4 regions of the Salinispora goodfellowii genome follow, and region 2 is predicted to be linked to each of the others. Evidence: riboswitches for the same ligand, from Rfam matches in the RefSeq annotation. Region 2 holds a riboswitch; each other region holds the start of a gene.

Region 1 (4,771 bases), on a different contig from region 2:
TCGCGGCGGCCATCATCACAGACGCTGTCGCCGAGCATGCCCCGCCCGGGCTGACCGTCGCCGACCTTGCCGCATTGGTGCAGGCCCTGGTCGCCGCGCTCGATGAGCTGTCCGAGGCGTTGGCCAACGGCTACCAGCACAAGGCCGCCGAGTTGATCACCGACCGGCGCCGACTGATCGACGAGTTCCTGCACGATCTGCTCGCCGGTCGCCAGACCTCGCCCGGCGCCCTCGCCGACCGTACCGAGCAGCTCAACGTTCGCGTCCCCGCGAGCTTCGGTCTCCTCCTCGCCGTCGGCGGCCCGGCGAGTCCGGAGGCCCACCCCGCCCGCGTCGCCGTGCTCGTTGCGGCTCCAGCCGTCGGCGCGGACCACGGCCCGGTCGACCTGAGTACCGGTGCGCTGCTGAGCACGGTGCGGGCCGGCGCGGGTGTCCTGCTGCTCCCGGACGAGCACGATCGGTCCGCGGTGGCGGCGGCCGTGGCCGCGGACGGTTGGCGGGCCTGTCTGATCAGCGGCGCCTCCCCGGCGACCCTGCCGCAGGACTATCGGGCAGCGGTTGCCGCGCTCAAGCACGCACCCGTGGCGGCGTTCGCCCGCCGGACCGTCCTCGACCGCGGCGACGCGCTCACCGTCGCGGTACTGCACGGAGCGCCCCCCGTTGACCGTGCCGCACTGCACGCCGCGGTCCTCGGCCCGGTGCTCACCCCCGCCAACACCCACCTGCTCGAAGGCCTGCACGCGTACCTCACCCACGGGTCGGCGAGCGAGGCCGCGACCGCGGTTGGACTGCACCCGCAGACCATGCGCCATCGGCTTCGCCGGCTCACCGAGCTCACCGGCCGCAGCCTGACCCACTCCTGGGACCGGCTCGTGCTCGCGGTGACGCACGCCTCACTCCCGCCGCCCCCGGGGTGGTGAGCCGGCCGATGCCTTCCCGCGGGCTTGGTGCCCCCGTTGGCGTGCATCCTCAGCGCGTCATCAGGTGGCGTACAGACGGCACTCAGCCATGGGTGGTGCACTGGAGGCCGGCGGCGCTGGAGTTTCAAGGAGGAGCGGCATGGGCTGGTTCAGTCGGAAGCGGTCGCGTACCTGGGGATCAGACGGGGTGCCGACGAAGCTCGACCGGGAGGGCACCCGCGCGGACCTGGTGGCGCTGGAGCAGTTCGTCGCCAGCCGGACCGGGGTCGAGTTCTACCTGGAGCCGGAGACGACGGCGACGGACACGACGGTGGTGGCGATCGCACATGACGGCGAGTGGATCCGCCGCCGTACCGGGTCGCCGCGGGTTGCCGCATCACTCGCCCGCCGGCTGGCCCTGCCGCTCTACGAAGCGGCCAAGATGGGCTATCCGGAGCGGATGCGCGCCTGGAACCGGGCCCACCCGGAGCGGCGCCTGCGGTAGCCGCCGCGCCCTCCGGGGCCGTTGCACCGGGACCGGTTGACCGCTGGTCTCCCCTCGTTTCGTTGACCGGAACGTATTGGTGTGGCAGAGTTCGCGGCCGGACGGCAGTGAAGGAAGCCGGTGTGAATCCGGCGCGGTCCCGCCACTGTCACCGGGGAGTGATCTTCCTTGCGGAGCCACGACCGTGCGTCGCGCGGTTGGAAGGCCGGGGGTGAGCGTCGATCCGGGAGCCAGGATACTTCGGCCGTCGGTGCACCCCAGGGCGTGGATACCCGAGGAGGAACCGATGACGCGTAGCGTCCCAGCTATCGACAGCTGTCGCATTATCCTGGCGGGCGGCGGTATGCCCGCGACCGGTCCGTGGCCGGGCGCCGCCGCGACTGGCCCCGCCGCCGAGAATGTCCCCGCTGCCGTGCTTGGTGCCGCCGTTCTCGGCCCCGCTGCCCGCGGTTGATCGCTGCCTGACGCGGGCCCGGTCGGCCGCCCAGTCGGGTGGCCCGAGACGGCGCCCGTGAAGCCGAATCATCTCCCGTTTCGCTGATCGTCCGCCCCTCGACGCGGGCTTCACTCTCCGGAGCTTCCCGTGCGCATTCTGTTGCTATCTACCGCCGACACCGACCTGCTCGCCGCGCGAGCCAGCGGGGCCGACTACCGCCTGGCCAACCCGACCCGGGTGGCCGTTGACGGCGTACCGGAACTGCTCGACGGCGTGGAACTGGCCGTCGTCCGCCTGCTCGGTGGCCGGGCCGCGTGGCCGGACGGATTGGCGGCGGTCCTCGCCTCGGACGTGCCAACGGTGCTGCTGGGCGGGGAGAGCGTCCCCGACGCCGAGCTGACCGCCGCCTCCACCGTGCCCTCCGGTGTCGCCACCCAAGCCCTCTCCTACCTGGTCGAGGGGGGCCCGGAGAACCTGGCGCAGCTGGCCCGGTTCCTGTCCGACACGGTGCTGCTCACCGGCGAGGGGTTCGCGCCCCCCACACCGACCCCGGCGTACGGGATGCACGGTGACTGGTCGACCGACCCGGACCGGCCGACCGTCGGGATCGTCTTCTACCGGGCGCACGCGCTCGCCGGCAACACCGCCTTCGTGGACACGCTCGCCGGCGCCGTGGAGGCCGCGGGGGGCAACGCGGCACCGATCTTCTGCGGCTCGCTGCGTGGGCTGACCGCCGGCGCGGGCCCACTGGAGCTCTTCGCCCGCTGTGACGCCCTGCTGGTCACCGTGCTCGCCGCCGGGGGCACCGTGGCCACCGACGCAGCCGGTGGTGGGGACGAGGACGCCTGGGACGTGGGCGCGCTCGCCGCCCTCGACCTGCCGGTCATCCAGGCGCTCTGTCTCACCAGCACGCGGGAACAGTGGGCCGCCAGCGACGCCGGACTATCGCCTTTGGACGCGGCGATGCAGGTGGCGATCCCCGAGTTCGACGGGCGGATCGTCACCGTGCCGTTCTCGTTCAAACAGCTCGACGCCGACGGGCTGTCGGTCTACGCGCCGGACCCGGAGCGCGCCGCCCGGGTGGCCGGAATCGCCGTCCGGCACGCCCGGCTGCGGCACCTGCCGAACGCCGGCAAGCGGGTGGCGGTGGTGCTCAGCTCGTACCCGACGAAGCACTCCCGGGTCGGCAACGCCGTCGGCCTGGACACCCCGGCCAGCGCGGTGCGGCTGCTCGCCGCGCTCGCCGCCGCCGGCTACGACCTCGGCGCGACGCCCGTCCCGGACGACGGGGACGCCCTCATCCACGCCCTCATCGCCGCCGGCGGCCACGACGTCGAGTGGCTCACCCCCGAGCAGCTCGCCACCGCCAGCGCGCGGGTGCCGCGGGAGACGTACCGGCGGTGGTTCGACCAGGTGCCGGCGCCGCTGCGCGCCGCCATGGTCCGCCACTGGGGGGAGCCGCCGGGGGAGCTGTACACCGACGGCGGCGACCTCGTCCTGGCCGGTCTGCGGTTCGGCAACGTGGTCCTGCTGATCCAGCCGCCCCGCGGCTTCGGGGAGAACCCGATCGCCATCTACCACGACCCGGACCTGCCCCCCAGTCACCACTACCTGGCCGCGTACCGGTGGCTGGCCGCCCCCGCCACGACCGGGGGCTTCGGCGCGGACGCCGTGGTACACCTGGGCAAGCACGGCACCCTGGAGTGGCTGCCGGGCAAGGGCCTCGGGCTGGCCGCCGACTGCGCCCCGGACGCGGTCCTCGGTGACCTGCCGCTGGTGTACCCGTTCATCGTCAACGACCCGGGGGAGGGGACGCAGGCCAAGCGCCGCGCGCACGCGGTCGTCGTCGACCACCTGGTGCCGCCGATGGCCCGCGCCGAGACCTATGGGGACCTGGCGAAGCTGGAGCAACTACTCGACGAGTACGCCACCGTGCAGGCGCTCGACCCGGCGAAGGCGCCCGTCGTACGAGGACAGATCTGGGAGCTGGTGCGCACCGCGGAACTGCACCACGACCTGCACCAGTCGGAGATGCCGGCCGCCGATGACTTCGACGACTTCGTGTTGCACCTCGACGGTTACCTCTGCGAGGTCAAGGACGTGCAGATCCGCGACGGCCTGCACGTGCTGGCCGAAGCACCCGGCGGCGAAGCGCGGGTCAACCTGGTGCTCGCCGTGCTGCGTGCCCCACAGGTGTGGGGCGGGACCCGGGCCCTGCCCGGCCTGCGGCAGGCCCTCGCCGCCAGCTACGGCCTGGACGAGTCCGCGCTGCTCGCCGTGCCCGGAGCCCGGGTGCGGGTACCGGCCGCGCTGACCGACGCCGCCGGTGGGCCGGCCGGCACCGCCGCCGACGCCGTCGACCTGATCGAGGGTCTGGCCCGGCGCCTCGCCCTCGGGATGGAGACGCTCGGCTGGCCGGCCGACCGGGCGCAGGAGGTCGTCGTCGAGGTCACCGGCCGGGCGATTCCGGAGGCCGCCGCGGTGCTGCGCTTCGCCGCCACCGAGCTGGTGCCGCGGCTGGAGCGCACCACCGACGAGCTGGCGCACACCCTCGCCGCCCTCAACGGGCGGTTCGTGCCCCCCGGCCCGTCCGGATCACCCACCCGAGGTCTGGTCAACGTGCTGCCCACCGGTCGCAACTTCTACTCGGTCGACCCGAAGGCGATCCCCAGCCGCAACGCCTGGGACGTCGGCGTGGCCCTGGCCGACTCGCTGCTGAGCCGGCACCTCGCCGACACCGGGGTGTACCCGCGCTCGGTCGGGCTCACCGTGTGGGGCACCAGCGCCATGCGGACGCAGGGCGACGACATCGCCGAGGTGCTCGCGTTACTCGGCTGCCGACCCACCTGGGACGACCGGTCCCGGCGGGTGACCGGAGTCGAGGTGCTGCCCCTAGCCGAGTTGGGTCGCCCCCGCATCGATGTGACCGTC
Region 2 (4,771 bases):
AGCATGCCGAAGCGGTTCGTCGACACGCGTTGTGGAGTGAGGGCAATCCGACGCACGCCGAGGACGTGGTCTCGCTGACCTTTCTTGAGGCGTGGCGGGTCCGCGAGTCCCTGTGCCCGGAGGGAGAGGGCCTGCGGCCGTGGTTGCTCGGCATCGCCACCAATGTGCTGCGCAACCGGCGGCGGACCGCGCGCCGGCACCGGCAGGCGTTGCGGCGGCTGCCATCCGGTGACTCGGTCCCGGACTTCGCCGACGAGGTGGTCGGCCGAATGCACGACGCCGACCAGGTTGCCACAGCCCTGGCTGCGCTGCGGACACTCCGCCGAGCAGACCGGGAGGTCTTCCTGCTCTGCGTCTGGTCGCAACTGGACTATTCAGCTGCCGCCGAGGCCCTGGGCGTACCTATTGGAACCGTGCGCTCGCGGCTGTCCCGGGCTCGGACCCGGCTGCGAGCACTGACCCACCAAGAGCTGGTGCGTACCCGAATGATCCCCGTCGAGCAGGGAGAGTACCGATGAGCGAGCCCACCGCTCCCCGTGTGCCGGCCATGCCGGCGACGCGCCGGCAGACACTGCGGCGGCACCTGATAAACGAGATCGAACGGCCGGTCCAGCGGTCACGGCGGAGGTTGTTGCTGGCGCCGGCAGCGGGTGTGCTGGCGGTCGCGGTCGGGGTTGCCGCCCAGCCGTGGCAGCTGGACCACCCGCCGTTGACCGTGGCGGTCCAGCAGGGGAGTCACAGCGGCGCGACCCTGCTCCTGAATGAGATGGCTGCAACGGCCGCCTGCAAGCGGGGCCCATCGGCTGGCGAGGGCGAGTACGTCTACGTCAAGAGTCGGGGGGCGTACGCCGAGTTGGGCAATGGTCCGGCCCAGCTGCAACCGATACACGAGCGGGAGATCTGGATCCCACGGTACGAACGAGGTGACGGACTGCTTCGCGAGCCACTCGTCAACTTGCCGATCATCGGCGTGATTCCGGAACGGACGACGCTCACGAACATGACGCCGAACGCGACGGCTGTCGATCTACCCACTGATCCCGATGAACTGCTGGCGAAGCTCTACCGGGAGCGGGATGAGCGGGGCCAGGGAAGCAGCCGCGATGGCGCGGCGTTCACCGCGATCGGTGACATTCTGCACGAGTCGTTGGTGCCGCCGCGGACGAGCGCCGCGCTCTATCTGGCTGCGGCGAAGATTCCGGGGGTTGAGGTGGTCCGTGGGGTCACCGACGCAGCCGGCCGACCGGGGATAGCCGTCGCGCGCACCGAAAGAAGCCGACGAGACGAGTGGATTTTCGATAGACACACGTATGATTATCTCGGCCAACGCAGCTACCTCGTGGCGGACACCGCCGACGGACCAGCCGGGACGGTGTTCAGCACGACCGCAGTGCTGCAGCGGGCCGTGGTGCCGAAGCTCGGAGAGCGCCCGGCGCCACAGCCGACACCGGTATGCGGCTGGGAGCAGGAGCGCGGCGGCGGCTGATCGGGGGTGCCCGGCGGGCCGGCGGAGGTGGATCACCCCGCCGGCCACCGAGCGCTAGCCGGATCAACAGTTGCGCAGCTCGGGAGACTGGTTGAGCAGCTGACCGCGGACGGAGATGAAGCGGCGGTAGGTTTCCGAGTCGACCGCGGAGTGCCGGAACGCCGCGACCCGGTGACAGTTCTGGAAGGCCAGCTTGACGCCGAAGTGGCGTTCAAGGCTGGACCGGATGGCGTCGCTGGCCAGCGCGCGCAGGAGCTGACCCCGCTCCTCCTCGGTCGGCGGCGGGACGACGTTGTCGGCGAACTCGGCGTCGGAGGACGCCAGCTCCGCCGCCACCCGGCTGACGGTCTGCCAGGCGTACGGCAGCGAGTCGCGGACGCAGGAGACGAAGGCGTCGTCGGCAACGGGGCCCGACTCGGCGGCCCGCAACAGGTCCGGTGGCACGGTGAGAGACATGATCCTCCTCAGTTGATAATGATCGCGGTTTTCATTACTGTTGCGTGCTGAGCACACCACGCAACGTCCACCGCGTCAATGACGCCACGTGGTGTGGCTCCGTCGGATTCACCCGATGCGCGGTCCTCAGGACATGCGCCCACCTCAGGGCCGTTTGACAGCGCCGCTCGCAGCAGCCCAGACTGTCGCGACAACTCAACCAACGCGTGCGTGCGGGGGAAGTCCGGTCAAAATCCGGCGCTGGCCCGCAACGGTAGGCCGTCGAGGTTCATCTGCGACGGCAAGCCCGAATACCCGCCACGCTCGCGCACCCCTACCCACCCGTCGTGGCCCACGGGTCGGAGGCCCCGACCCGACGCTGACCAACAGCGCTCGGCTGGGTTCTGACGACCGCAGGGCGGAAAGGCACTCCTGATGGTCGTGTCCCACCTTCGATCCACACTCCGCACCCGCGCCGCCGGCCTGTTGGCCGCCGCCGTCGCCGGGATCGCCCTGACCGCTGTCGAGCCCGCCCCCCAAGCCGCGCGAGCCGACGCCTGTGCCGGCACCTCGGGCGTCACCGTGGTGATCGACTTCACCGCTTTCGGCGGCGAGGTCGAGGTCGCCTGCGCCCCCGGCGACCCGGACACCGGGCTGACCGCCATCCAGGACGCCGGCTTCGCCGTCGAGGGCACCGCCCGCTGGGGTCTTGCCTTCGTCTGCCGACTCGGCGGCCTGCCCACCCCGGACGTCGAGCCCTGCATCGACACCCCGCAGGCCAGCGGGTACTGGTCGTACTGGCACGCGTCCAGCGGCGGTGACTGGGAGTACAGCGACAAGGGCGTGCTCAACTACGACCCGGCCCCGGGCAGCGTCGAGGGTTGGTCCTACGGTGCCAGCGAGCCGCCGAGCATCCCCGCCCCCTGATTCACCCGCGCCGCTGGTGTGACCAGTGGCGCACCCCGGGTGCCCGGAACTGTCCTGGCGTCGTCACACGCCCTAGCGGTACGGTGACGGGCACCCGGTACACACTGGGCACAACTGCATAAGTCCCGCGTGGGGGGAAGCCGGTGCGATGCCGGCGCTGACCCGCAGCCGTGAGCGAGAGAACCCTTTCGCGAGCCGGAATGCCCCGCCCGGGACGAGCGGCTTCCACTGTCGAGGTCTACAGGGTGAAGTCCGGTCCGCCGAGGTCTGTCCACCCCGCTCACCGCAGTACGCGGAGCGGGGTTTTCGTATCCCGGGTGCTTGCCGGAGCTCACCGACTGCTCTAGAAAGGCACCCCCTCATGGCCCTGTCCCGGCGCCTCGCCACCGGTCTCGGCGCGGCCGCGGCAACCACCCTCGCCGCGGTAGCCGCCGCCCCACTGACCGTGGTGGCGGCCCCCGACCCGGACCACGCCGCCGCAGCCCGCGCAGCGGCGTCCTGGCTCGCCGACGAATTCACCGATGGCGTCCTGCCCGGCCCGATCAACCCGGAGGACTGGGGGCTGACCATCGACGGTCTCCTCGCGCTCGCCGCCACCGGGGTCGACCCGTCGACCCGGCAGGCGGCGACCGCCCAGGTCGCGGCGAACGTGCGCGCCTACAACAGCTACGACCACTGGGGCATCGAGGGCTTCACCGACGGCGGGGCGACCGCGAAGCTGCTCTACGCCGCCTCCGCCTCCAGCGCCGACCCCACCGACTTCGGCGGCTACGACCTGCGGGCCGAGACCCTGTCGCTGATCGCCGGAGCGGACATCGACCACCAGCGGGGACGGATCACCAGCGCTACCACCCCACAGACCGGCGCAGACCCCAGTAACACCTTCGACCAGTCCTTCGCCGTGCTGGGCCTGACCCGCAGCGGCGGCGTACCGCAGGACGCGGTGGACTTCCTCATCCGGCAGCAGTGCGCGGCGGGCGGCTTCCGCCTCTACCCGGACACGGCCGACGGGCCCTCGCCGTCCTGCGACGACCAACCCGACGCCACCCTCGACGTCGACTCGACCGCGATGGCCGTGCAGGCGCTGCTGAGCGCCGCCGAGGACGGTGCCACAAGCGCCGCCGACGCGGCCGCCGCCGGCGCGGACTGGCTGGTGTCCCAGCAGCACACCGACGGGTCGTTCGGCGGCTCCGGGCCGACCACCGGAAAGAATTCCAACAGCACCGGCCTGGCCGGGCAGGCCCTCGCCGCCGCCGGACGCGACCCGGCAGCCACCGAGGCGGCGGTGGCGCTGGCCGCGCTCCAGCTGACCGCGGCGAGCGGCGGGGCGGCCGCCGCGGAGGCGGGCGCCATCGCCTACAACGCCGACGGGCTCGCCGCCGCCGTCGCGGACGGGCTCGGCGACAACAGCCGGGACCAGTGGCGTCGGGCCACCGCCCAGGCGCTGCTCGGGCTCGCCCAGGTGCCGCTGGGTCGGATCGGCCTCGACCCGCCGCCGACCGGGCAGCCCACCCCGACCGGCACCGCCTCGCCCACCGGATCGCCGACCGGCACCGGATCGCCGACGCCGACCGCCACCGCCAGCCCGACACCGAGCGCCACCGGGACCGCCCCGCCGGAGCCGCCCGCCGCGTCACCGACCGGCAGCGCTCCGGTGACTCCCACACCGACCACCTCCAGCCCCGGTGGTGGGCTGCCGACCACCGGCGCGGCGATCACCAGCTACGTGCTGCTCGCGGTACTGCTGCTCGGTGGCGGCGTCGGGCTGCTCATCCTCGGCCGTCGGCGGGCGAATTGAGCCGCAGGACGCTCCGCGGCTCAGTGGCCGTCGCCCTGGTCGCCGCCGGCTCGGTGATCGGGCCGGGGAGCCCGGCGGTAGCCGCCGGGCTCCCCGGCTACTGCCCGGACGCCTCCGGCGTCACC
Region 3 (4,771 bases), on a different contig from region 2:
CAGGGCTCGTACGCGTTCACCGTCGCCGACCCCGCTGGCGCCGAGGCGCCGGCTCCGACGCCGGCGGGGTCGTCCCCCGCGGCCGAGCCCACCACACCGCCGACGGGGCCCGCGGCAACCAGCCCGGTGGCGGCGACCGACAACGACGGCGACGGCGGCGGCGGCGGGATCGGCACGGCGGCGGCGATCGGCGGCGGGATCCTGTTGGTCCTGGTGGCCGGCGGCCTGGTGCTACTGCGCCGCCGACGCAGCACGGCCTGACCAACGGGTGCCGGGCGGCGTGACCGCCGCCCGGGCCACGCCACGCGTCGGGTTGCGGCGATCACCGGTCATCCCCGGTGGCATCGTTGAGCAGCGCGGCGAGTTCGGTCACCGCCCGCGGACGGGCCCCCGCCAGCTCCGGAATCCGGTCCAGGAGCCGGTGCACCAACGGCGCCCACGCCGGCACCAGGTCTGCCGCCGCGAGCAGGCCCCCATCGGCAAGGCCGTCCGCCGTGGCTACCGTCCGCACGCCACCGCTCGAGACCACCGCCACCGCGTCCGCCCAGCGGAAGGCGAGGTCGACATCGTGCGTAGAGAGCACCACCGTCGTACCCGCGGTGTGTAGGTCGTCCAGGGTGCGCAGCAGTGCTTCCACCCCGGCCGGGTCGAGCCCGGCGGTCGGTTCGTCGAGAATGAGCAGCCGCGGGTGCATCGCGACCGCACCGGCGATGGCCACCCGCTTGCGCTGGCCGTAGGAGAGTAGATGGGTGGGTCGCTCGGCGAGCGCCGACACACCGAGCGCCGCCAGCGCCGCGTCGCAGCGCCGCCGCACCTGCGTGGCCGAAAGCCCCAGGTTGACCGGTCCGAAGGAGACATCCTGCCAGACGTTGGCGGAGAAGAGCTGGTCGTCCGGGTCCTGCACGACCAGCTGCACCTGCTGCCGCAGCTCCCGAAGACCGGCCCGGGTGTGCCGTACCCGGGTGCCGGCGACGGCGATCTGGCCCGTGGCGGGCCGCAGCGCGCCGGCCGCCAGTCGGAACAGCGTCGTCTTGCCGCCACCGTTCGGACCCAGCACGGCCAGCCGCTGGCCGGGGTCGATCCGAAGATTGACCCCGGCCAGGATCGATCGGCCCGGCTGGTAGGCGAAGCCCACCTCATCGAACTCCAGTAGCGAGGCGTTCACCAAGGGGACACCAGCCCGGTGCTGACCGTGGCAATCGCGCCGAGCAACGCCGTGGTCGCCGCGACGAACGGCACCGACACCCGGTGCGCCGCCACCTGCACGGCGAGTGAACCGGTGTAGCCCCGTACCGCCAGTCCCTCCTCCAGCCGCCGCGCCCGGTGCAACGCCCGAACGAACACCGCCCCCGCCTGTCCGGCCAGCGACCGGTAGGCGGTCCGCCAGGTACGGAAGCCAAGCCGCGCCGCCTGCGCCTGCCGGACCGCATGCACGCTCTCCACCAGCAGGAAGAGCATCCGGTACGTCAACGCGGCAACCTCGGTGACCGCCGGGGGGATCCCCAGCCGGTGCAGTCGTGGCAGGACATCCGACAACGGTGTGGTGGCGGTGAACAGCAGCAGGCAGGTCAACGCCGCCACGGAGCGGCCCGCGGTCTGTGCCGCCAGCGGCAGGCCGGCGGGGTCGATGGCCAGTCGGGCCGGAGCCGGCATCGACACCAGCAACGGGACCGTGGAGGTGGCCACGAAGAACAGCGGCACCCGGGCCGCCCGCAGCACCACGACCAGTGGCACCCGTGCGGCGGCCAGCAGCACCGCCGCGGCGCCACCGGACAGGAGCGCGGCGGGCCAGGTGGGCAGGGCCACCGCGCAGACCAGCAGCCCGAGCGCGAGCAGCGCCTTCTCGGCGGGGTGCCGACCTCGCCAGGGACCGGTGTGCGCGGCGATGTCGAGGGCGAACACGCTAACCGCGCTGCCGATCGACCGCGTCGCGCTGCCGCTGCCGGGTCCGGGCGACACCGAAGTAGTAGCCGAGCAGGCCGGCGCCGAGCGCGGCCTGGAGAGCAAAGAACGCCGACTCCAGCTCGGCCGACGGCGGCTCGTAGATCGGCGAGAACCACGGCTGGTAGTCGGGGTGGTCGTCCACGATGGCCTGCTCGGCGAGGGCGTCCGCGCCGGAGAAGGGTTCCTCCCCCGACCCCAGGCCGAGCGCCAGCGGCACCACCGCCAGGAGCAGCACCGCGAGCAGCAACAGCAGGTTCACCCAGGAGAAGCGCCTCATGCCCGTACCTCCGCCGCCGGGCGCAGCAGGCCGAGCCGACGCAGGTCGTCTCCGCTGGTCCGACTCAGCAGGCGGACCACCAGAACGGTCAGCAGTCCCTCGCTGATCGCCAACGGAATCTGGGTCACGGCGAAGATCCCGCCGAACTTCGCCAGCGCACCGCCGACGCCGGAGACCGGGTCGGGGAACGCCAGGGCCAGCTGGGCGACGGTGACACCGTACGTCGCCAGGCTGCCCAGGGCCGCAGCGGCGAACACCGCCGGACCCAGTCCGCCGCCAGCGCGACGGACCATGGTGTAGCTCCCATACGCCACCCACGGGCCGACGATCGCCATCGAGAAGATGTTCGCGCCCAGCGTGCTCAGCCCGCCGTGGGCCAGTAGCAGCGCCTGGAACAGCAGCACAATGCCGCCCAGCACGCTCATCACCGGCGGTCGGAACAGCACCGCCCCCAGCCCGGTGCCGGTCGGGTGGGAACTCGACCCGGTCACCGACGGGATCTTCAATGCGGACAGCGCGAAGGTGAAGGCACCGGCCGCACCGAGCAGCAGTTTCGAGTCTGGATCTGCCCGGACCTGCCGGACCAGGGCCCGACTCCCGTGGACGACGAAGGGCGCGGACACGACGAACCACGCCGCCGCCTGTTCCGGAGGGAGATACCCCTCGGCGATATGCATCGAATGACCTTCCCTTCCAGCACCTCGTGGATGAGATCCGTGTCAAGGCCGGTCTCCTGGCTTCCGGATCGACGTTCACTCCAGCCTTCCCAGACCTGGTTGGGCCCAGTGGCACAGTCAGAGATCACTACCCGGTCACAGTGGCGAGGGCCGCGCCGGTCTTCCACCGGCTTCCCGTGCACCTTGACGGCGAGAGGCTATCGGGCACCCGCCCGGACGGCAAGCTGTCGATTCACACCAATCGCTACCCGCCTCCGCCGGCTACGACGAAACCGGACGCCACGCTGCACCACGAGCCGGGAACTTCAGCCCGGGCCAGAGCCCGGTTTCCTGGCCGTCAGGAGGGCGTAGCCGAGCGCACCGTCGGCGACCGCGGCCCGGGCCGCGGCCAAGACCGCCGGGGCCCGGTCGAAGTCCAAGCCGAGCGCCGCCGCCTGATCCGCGGCGGTCAGCCGCAGCACGGTCAGGCGCGCCTCGATCTGGTCGATCATCGTGGTGACCGCGGAGTCGTGCCGTTCGGTGTGGGTTGTCGTCAGTCCTGCGCCCGCCAACAGGGCGACGTACTCATCGAGGGGGCGCGCATCGGCAACGCAGGCGATCCACGCTCCCAACCCGGTCAGTTCGGGGGGCAGCCGGTCGGGGACGGCGACAACATCGGCCAGCCCGAGTTGACCGCCCGGGACCAGCACCCGGGCCAGTTCCCCCGCTGCGGTGGGCTTGTCGGGGAAGGTGCAGAAGGCGCATTCGCAGACCACCACCTCAACCGAATGCGAGTCGACAGCCAGCCGCTCGGCGTCTCCCCGCCGGAACCGCACCTGGTCGGCGAGCCCAACGGACCGGGCCACCCGGGTGGCCACCGCGACGTTGGAGCCGGCGAGGTCCACACCGGTCACCGTGCAGCCGTACTCGGACGCCAGCAGCAGCGCGCTGGCGCCTCGTCCGCTCGCCACATCGAGTACGCGTTCGCCGGTGGTCAGGCCCAGTCGGGCGGCGAGTCGGCGGGTCAGCGACGAACCACCGGGATGGTACGCCTCGCCGAGGAGCAGGGCGACCAGGTCCGAACCGTAAGCCGCGGCGCAGCAGCCCTTCGGATCCGCTGCGGGCTCACTCCTCGTCACCGGATCCGCCGCCCGACGTTGGTGGCGTCCCGCGCCACCCGCCGTCCGGCGGCGACGCCGCCGTCCGGGTGCTGGGCGACCTTCGACCCGTACGGAGAGTCGGTGATCATCGAGCGGAGCGCGAGTGCGTTGGGCACCACGTCGGCGACCGGCACCCCGGACATCTGCTCGCGGACCTGTTCCCGGTAGCCGACCGAGTTGTAGGCGCAGAACGGGATCAGTCTGCCATCCGGGGTGATCTCCTCGACGCAACACTTCATCAGCTGCCGCACATTGAGGGTGTACGGGTCCTGGAAGTCCTGGATCACGATCATGAAGGCCCGGTCGGTCAGGTTCGCCACCGCCTCGGGTAGGTTGACGCCGCAGGCGTCGGCACAGTCCAGCGCCGCGGCGGTCTGGGCGAGGCGCACCTTGGTCGTGTCGGTGCCCATGAACGCCGACGCAGACCACAGCTTCTCCAGTGCTTCCCGGACAGCGGGGTCCGGCACCACCCGGTTGGTGACGTAGTCGAGATGGTCCGCCACGTCGAGCAGCCGGGGAATCGGCACCACCCCGAAATCCTCGGCGCCGGGCGTGCCCGAGGTGAGCAGATAGGTGATCGACCGGCAGGTCGGGAAGCAGCACGGCACCGGGAAGAAGTCCTCGGCCCGGAACCAGTCGGGCCGCTGCCGCGCGACGAGGTGAATGATGTCGGAGTTGGTCAGCCGGGTCAGCGGGTCAAAGGGCGTGTGCCGGCCGGAGTGGGTGACCGGCTG
Region 4 (4,771 bases), on a different contig from region 2:
GCACCACCACGGCGGTCAGCAGGAAGTACGGCAGGACCAGCCGTACGTCGTGCCAGCCGGCGGTGGCGAGCCGCCCGAGCAGCCAGGCGTAGACCTGTTGGATGCTGTCCGAGTTGCGTTGCAGCAGGTATGTCTGCCCGGCGGAGAGGAAGGCGGAGACCGCCACCCCGGCCAGGATCAGGGTCGCCGGTGATCGGCTTCGGCCGCCGGCGGAGCCGAGCAGGTAGGTCAGCGTGACCGCGCCGATCGCGCCGACGAACGCGGCCAGCGGGATGGTGACCGGCAGCCCGGTGACCGCCCCGCCGACCCCGCCAGCGGTGATCACCACGGTGACCGCGAACCCGGCGCCGGCCGCTACCCCGAGCAGGTACGGGTCGGCCAGCGGGTTGCGGAACACGCCCTGGTAGGCGCCGCCGGCCAGGGCGAGCAACCCGCCGACGAGCAGGCCGAGTACGGCCCGGGGCAGGCGCAGCTCGGTGATGATGGCGATCTCCCGCTCGGTGAGCCCGCTGTCGAGGCCGACCCCGGGGAGGAGGTTCAGCAGCTCGACCGCGACGCTGCCGGGTGGCAGGCTGACCGGGCCGAGGGAGACGCCCGCCACCAGGGCGACCAGGACCGCGGCCAGCCCGGCGACGAGCCAGCCGGGCCGCAGCCCGGCGGGCCGAGCCGCCGGCCCGCCGGAGGGGCGGCCGGAGGGGCGGCCGGAGGGGCGCTGGGTTACCACCTGCCGCATGGGGATGCCTCTGCTATCGCCACAGCTCCAACGTCACGCGGGGACCTTCGCGGTCGCCTCGATGATCGTGCGGAGCAGGTCGACGACGCGCGGGCCCCACCGGGAGGCGACGTCGTCGTCGAGCGCGACGACCTGGCCCTCCTGCACGGCGGTGATCGTCGCCCAGCCGGGTCGGGCCTGGACCGACGCGATGCTCTGCTGGCAGCACTTGGTGTCGGCGAGGAAGACGAAGTCCGGGTTGGCCTGGACGATGATCTCCTCGGAGAGCTGCGGGTAGCCACCGCTCGCGCCGTCCGCGTCGGCCGGGTCGGCGATGTTCTCGAGCCCGGCGAGCGCGTAGAGCGAGCCGATGAAGGTCTTGCTGGTGGCGGTGTACAGCTCGGGGCCGAGCTCGTGGAAGTAGGTGAGCTTCTCCGCCCGCTGGGGCAGGTCGGCGACCAACTCCGCGATGTCGTCCTGCATCTGGCTGACCACGTCGGCGGCCTCGGCGGGGTGCCCGGTCAGCGTGCCCACCTCGGTGAGCTGCCGATAGGTGTCGTCCAGCGTGGCCGCCGCCGGGGTGAGGAAAACCGGGATCTTCAGCGTGGTGAGCTGGTCCACGATCTTGTTCTGGTCGTCGGCGAGCAGGACCAGGTCGGGGTTCTGGGCGGCGATCGCCTCGGCGTTCGGCTGGAAGCCGGAGAGGTCGGTCCGCGGTGCCTCCGCCGGATAGTTGGAGTTGTCGTCGACCGCGACGACCTGCGGCCCCGCCCCGATCGCGAAGAGCACCTCGGTGGCGGTCGGCGACAGCGAGACGATCTTCTCCGGCTGCTCGTCCAGCGTGAGCGAGCCAACGGTTACCGGGAAGGTCGCGGCGCTGGACGCGCCGTCGTCAGCGGGGGAGTCCGTGGTCTTCTCGGCGCAGCCGGCGAGCGCGAGCGCGGCCACCGCGAGGGCCGCGGTGAAGAACCGGGGGGTACGTCTGGACATCGGGCCTCCTGTCGGTCGAGGAGTTGGTGCTTCGCCGACAGGGACCGAGGTGCCCGTCCACGAGGCACCCTTCCTCGAGAGCGCGTATCGCGACCGACCGCAGGCGACCTGACTCGTCCCCGGGACAAGCCCGGGGCATCACAGTTGCGGGACAGCGCCGGTTTCCCACCGGCTTCGCTGCGGGATGGTCGGTAGCACGGTAGCGCACGGTCGGGCCGGGGCCCGGAGTTGGCCGCAGACGTGTGACGAGGTGGGGAGGGGTGGGGGCCCCGGGAAAGGGCCCCCACCCCAGATTCAGGAGACGGTGATGGTGACGTTGTCGACTGCTGCCTCGACGAGGCTCCCGCCGGCGGCGTCCGCCGCCGCCACCTGGATCTGGATCGACTGGCCGGCGTACGGCGTCAGGTCGAGGTTGGCCACCGACCAGGAGGCGCTGCGGTTGGTCGCCGCGCCGGTCTGGTTGAGCAGGGTGGTGGTGCCGCCGCTGTGCACGACGCTGACCCGGAAGTAGTCGGCCGAGGAGGCGTTCGAGTAGTGCGCCAGGTACCAGGCCAACGAGAGCGTCAGCGTGCCGCTCGACGGCAGGGCCACCGCCGGGGAGCGGGCGCTGGTCGCGCCGCCGTCGATGTCGTGGGTGCCCACCGAGGAGCCGGCGAGCCGGCCGGTGACCAGGTCGTTACCGCCCGCGTACGGGGTGAGCTGCTTGGCGCCGGAGTAGCTGGTCGCCTGGGCGGCACCCCGCTCCCACTGGCCGGTGGTGGCGGTGTCGGTGCCGTTGGGGTTGATCGTCCAGCCGGTCGCGGTCTCGAAGGTGTCCGCCCAGACCGTCTCCCCGCCGCCGCCACCGCCGCAGTACTGGTCCTCCTTGCCGATCGCCCGGTACGGGCAGTCGGCGTACTCGGAGAGGAGCAGCACCGCTTCGCGGTTACGGGCGGTCTCCGCCGGGATGACCTCGTCGGGTGGGTAGAAGCCGCCGCCCGCGGCGGAGCCGGGGTACAGCTCGAAGGTGTACGCCCAGATCCCGTGCGCCCCCCACATCCAGTCGATGCTGCTGCCATCGGTGATGTAGAGGTCGCTGGACTGCTGCGGGGTGTAGCCGTTGGTGGCCGCCATCTCCCCGCCGATGGTGGCGAAGGTGTTGTACTGGTCGGCCGTCATCCCCGGGGCGGTGTTGCTGTACGTGTAGCCGAACGGCCAGAGCACCAGCTCGGAGTAGGTGTGGAAGTCGATGTTGGCCTTGATCTGCTGGACTCCGCCCACGACCCGGCTGTCCACGAAGTCGCGCACCGCATCGGTCTCCGGGGCGGAGAAGGGCGACGGGCCCCGGTAGGTGCTCGACGAGGTGGAGCCGGAGGAGCCGCCGCAGCAGCCCCAGAGGTAGTCCCAGTTGCGGTTCAGGTCGGTGCCGACCCAGGACGAGCCGCTGTTGGGCTGCCGATTCTTGCGCCACGACCGGTACGAGCCGGTGGCGATGTCGTACTCGCTGCCGTCCGGGTTCACGGTCGGGATGATCCACAGCTCCCGGCTGTTGACCACGTTGGTGACCCGGGAGTTACTGCCGTAGTTGTCGGTGAAGAGGTTTAGCAGGTAGATCGCCATCTCCACGGTCAGGTGCTCCCGAGCGTGCTGCTGGGAGTTGAAGAGGATTTCCGGCTCGTCCTCGTCGGTCCCGACGTTGTCGGAGATCTTCACCGCCATCAGGTCCCGGCCCTCGTGCGAGGTGCCGATGCTGATCTTCCGCGCGATGCTGGGGTGCTCCGCCACCACCTGGTTCACCACGGCCGTCAGTTCGGCGTAGTTGTGGTAGTCGGAGTCGGCGGGCGGGAAGTCGAAGATGCCGACGTCCCCGTGGTCGTGATCGTGGCCGGTGGGGGTTACCGGCACCTCCTCCAGCTCGAAGCCCAGCCGGGTGATCGCGGCGGCCTCGGCGGCGGTGGCGGTGACGTGCAGGACACCGTGCTCGGAGTAGTCGATCGCGGCGCCGGTGCTGGCGACCGCGCTGCGGTCGGTCACGGTACGCGGGCCGAGCACCCGGTACTGGACGGCGGCCGACTCACCGCTGGGCTCCGGCGTGGTGTTCGCGGAGACCGGGGACGCGGCGAAGGTGAGCAGGCCGAACCCCGCGGCGACGACGAGCGCGAGGCGGCGGCGAAGGGTGGGGGTGCGGAAGGCCATGGACAACCTCCTGACGAGCGCGGGAAACCTTTCCCGCCTGGTACCGCACACTCCACCACTCAACGCATGGTCATATCAATGTTCTTCCATGTGTAAATTTAATGGCGCCCGTGGATCAGGACTTCGGTGCGTCGCCGTCCCGCTCCGGCGAGTCCGTCCCGGCGTCGTCCTCGCCGGCCAGCGCCGAGCGCAGCCGCTCCTTCTCCGCGCGCCGCCGCTCGGTGGCGGCAGCCATCTCCTCGGCCATCTCCTCCCGCCACGGCCGCAGCAGGAAGAAGGAGAGCGCCGCCGAGAAGATCAACGCCACCATCAGTTTGATAAAGAGATTCAACTCCACGAACCAGAGGGCCGCCAGCACGACGACAAACAGCCCGATCCGGCCCAGCGTGTACTTGACCGCCGCGCTCATCTCCGTACTCCGTTCTCCGCCGTCGACGGGCGGCCTCAGCCCGTCCTCCGGGCGAGCCACCGCACCCCGTGGAACCACACCACCGCGTACCCGACGGTGAAGGCCGCCGCACCCAGCCCGCCGGAGACCACCGGCGGCAGGTCAGCGGTGAAACCGGCCACCACCAGGCCGAGGGTCAGCCCCACGGCTCCGGCCGCCAGGCCCGCCGCCACCCGGGCGGCGCCAAACCCCCAGGCGCGGAAGTCATCCCAGTAGAGCCAGGCCGGCAGGATCACTGCCAGCCACCCGTTGGCCTGGCCGAACTCCCCCGAACTGAGCGAGGTGAAGCCCAGGTCCAGGGTCGCCAACGCGAGCACCCCGACAACCCAGCCGGCCAGACTCACCCCGAGCAGGTCACCCAGGGTCAGTACCCGCCCCTCGGCATCTCGCCGGGGAATTCTGTTGCGCTGCTCGGTCATGGCCCTACGAGGGTACGCGAACCGCCG

Evidence for each region. A riboswitch is a leader RNA that binds a small molecule or an ion and turns the genes downstream of it on or off. The one in region 2 is predicted to bind cobalamin.
Region 1: another riboswitch for cobalamin. It lies ahead of cobN (cobaltochelatase subunit CobN); the one in region 2 lies ahead of T398_RS18615 (prenyltransferase/squalene oxidase repeat-containing protein).
Region 3: another riboswitch for cobalamin. It lies ahead of T398_RS09320 (energy-coupling factor ABC transporter permease); the one in region 2 lies ahead of T398_RS18615 (prenyltransferase/squalene oxidase repeat-containing protein).
Region 4: another riboswitch for cobalamin. It lies ahead of T398_RS13510 (ABC transporter substrate-binding protein); the one in region 2 lies ahead of T398_RS18615 (prenyltransferase/squalene oxidase repeat-containing protein).

Annotation. Positions count from the first base shown of each region.
Region 1 is NZ_JCANTD010000006.1:193,085-197,855, forward strand. It holds gene T398_RS09640 (PucR family transcriptional regulator) at 1-920, shown strand, start outside; gene T398_RS09645 (hypothetical protein) at 1,060-1,404, shown strand; cobalamin riboswitch at 1,515-1,645, shown strand; gene cobN (cobaltochelatase subunit CobN) at 1,988-4,771, shown strand, end outside.
Region 2 is NZ_JCANTD010000021.1:51,907-56,677, forward strand. It holds gene T398_RS18595 (RNA polymerase sigma factor) at 1-518, shown strand, start outside; gene T398_RS18600 (CU044_5270 family protein) at 515-1,486, shown strand; gene T398_RS18605 (SCO5389 family protein) at 1,550-1,942, opposite strand; cobalamin riboswitch at 2,137-2,258, shown strand; gene T398_RS18610 (SCO2322-related protein) at 2,357-2,848, shown strand; cobalamin riboswitch at 2,938-3,075, shown strand; gene T398_RS18615 (prenyltransferase/squalene oxidase repeat-containing protein) at 3,210-4,646, shown strand; gene T398_RS18620 (SCO2322-related protein) at 4,643-4,771, shown strand, end outside.
Region 3 is NZ_JCANTD010000006.1:130,216-134,986, reverse strand. It holds gene T398_RS09340 (copper resistance CopC family protein) at 1-261, shown strand, start outside; gene T398_RS09335 (energy-coupling factor ABC transporter ATP-binding protein) at 323-1,165, opposite strand; gene cbiQ (cobalt ECF transporter T component CbiQ) at 1,162-1,902, opposite strand; gene T398_RS09325 (energy-coupling factor ABC transporter substrate-binding protein) at 1,904-2,221, opposite strand; gene T398_RS09320 (energy-coupling factor ABC transporter permease) at 2,218-2,898, opposite strand; cobalamin riboswitch at 2,928-3,099, opposite strand; gene T398_RS09315 (class I SAM-dependent methyltransferase) at 3,204-4,016, opposite strand; gene T398_RS09310 (radical SAM protein) at 4,013-4,771, opposite strand, start outside.
Region 4 is NZ_JCANTD010000011.1:48,522-53,292, reverse strand. It holds gene T398_RS13515 (FecCD family ABC transporter permease) at 1-733, opposite strand, end outside; gene T398_RS13510 (ABC transporter substrate-binding protein) at 767-1,702, opposite strand; cobalamin riboswitch at 1,784-1,907, opposite strand; gene T398_RS13505 (M14 family metallopeptidase) at 1,997-3,877, opposite strand; gene T398_RS13500 (DUF4229 domain-containing protein) at 3,993-4,286, opposite strand; gene T398_RS13495 (hypothetical protein) at 4,322-4,744, opposite strand.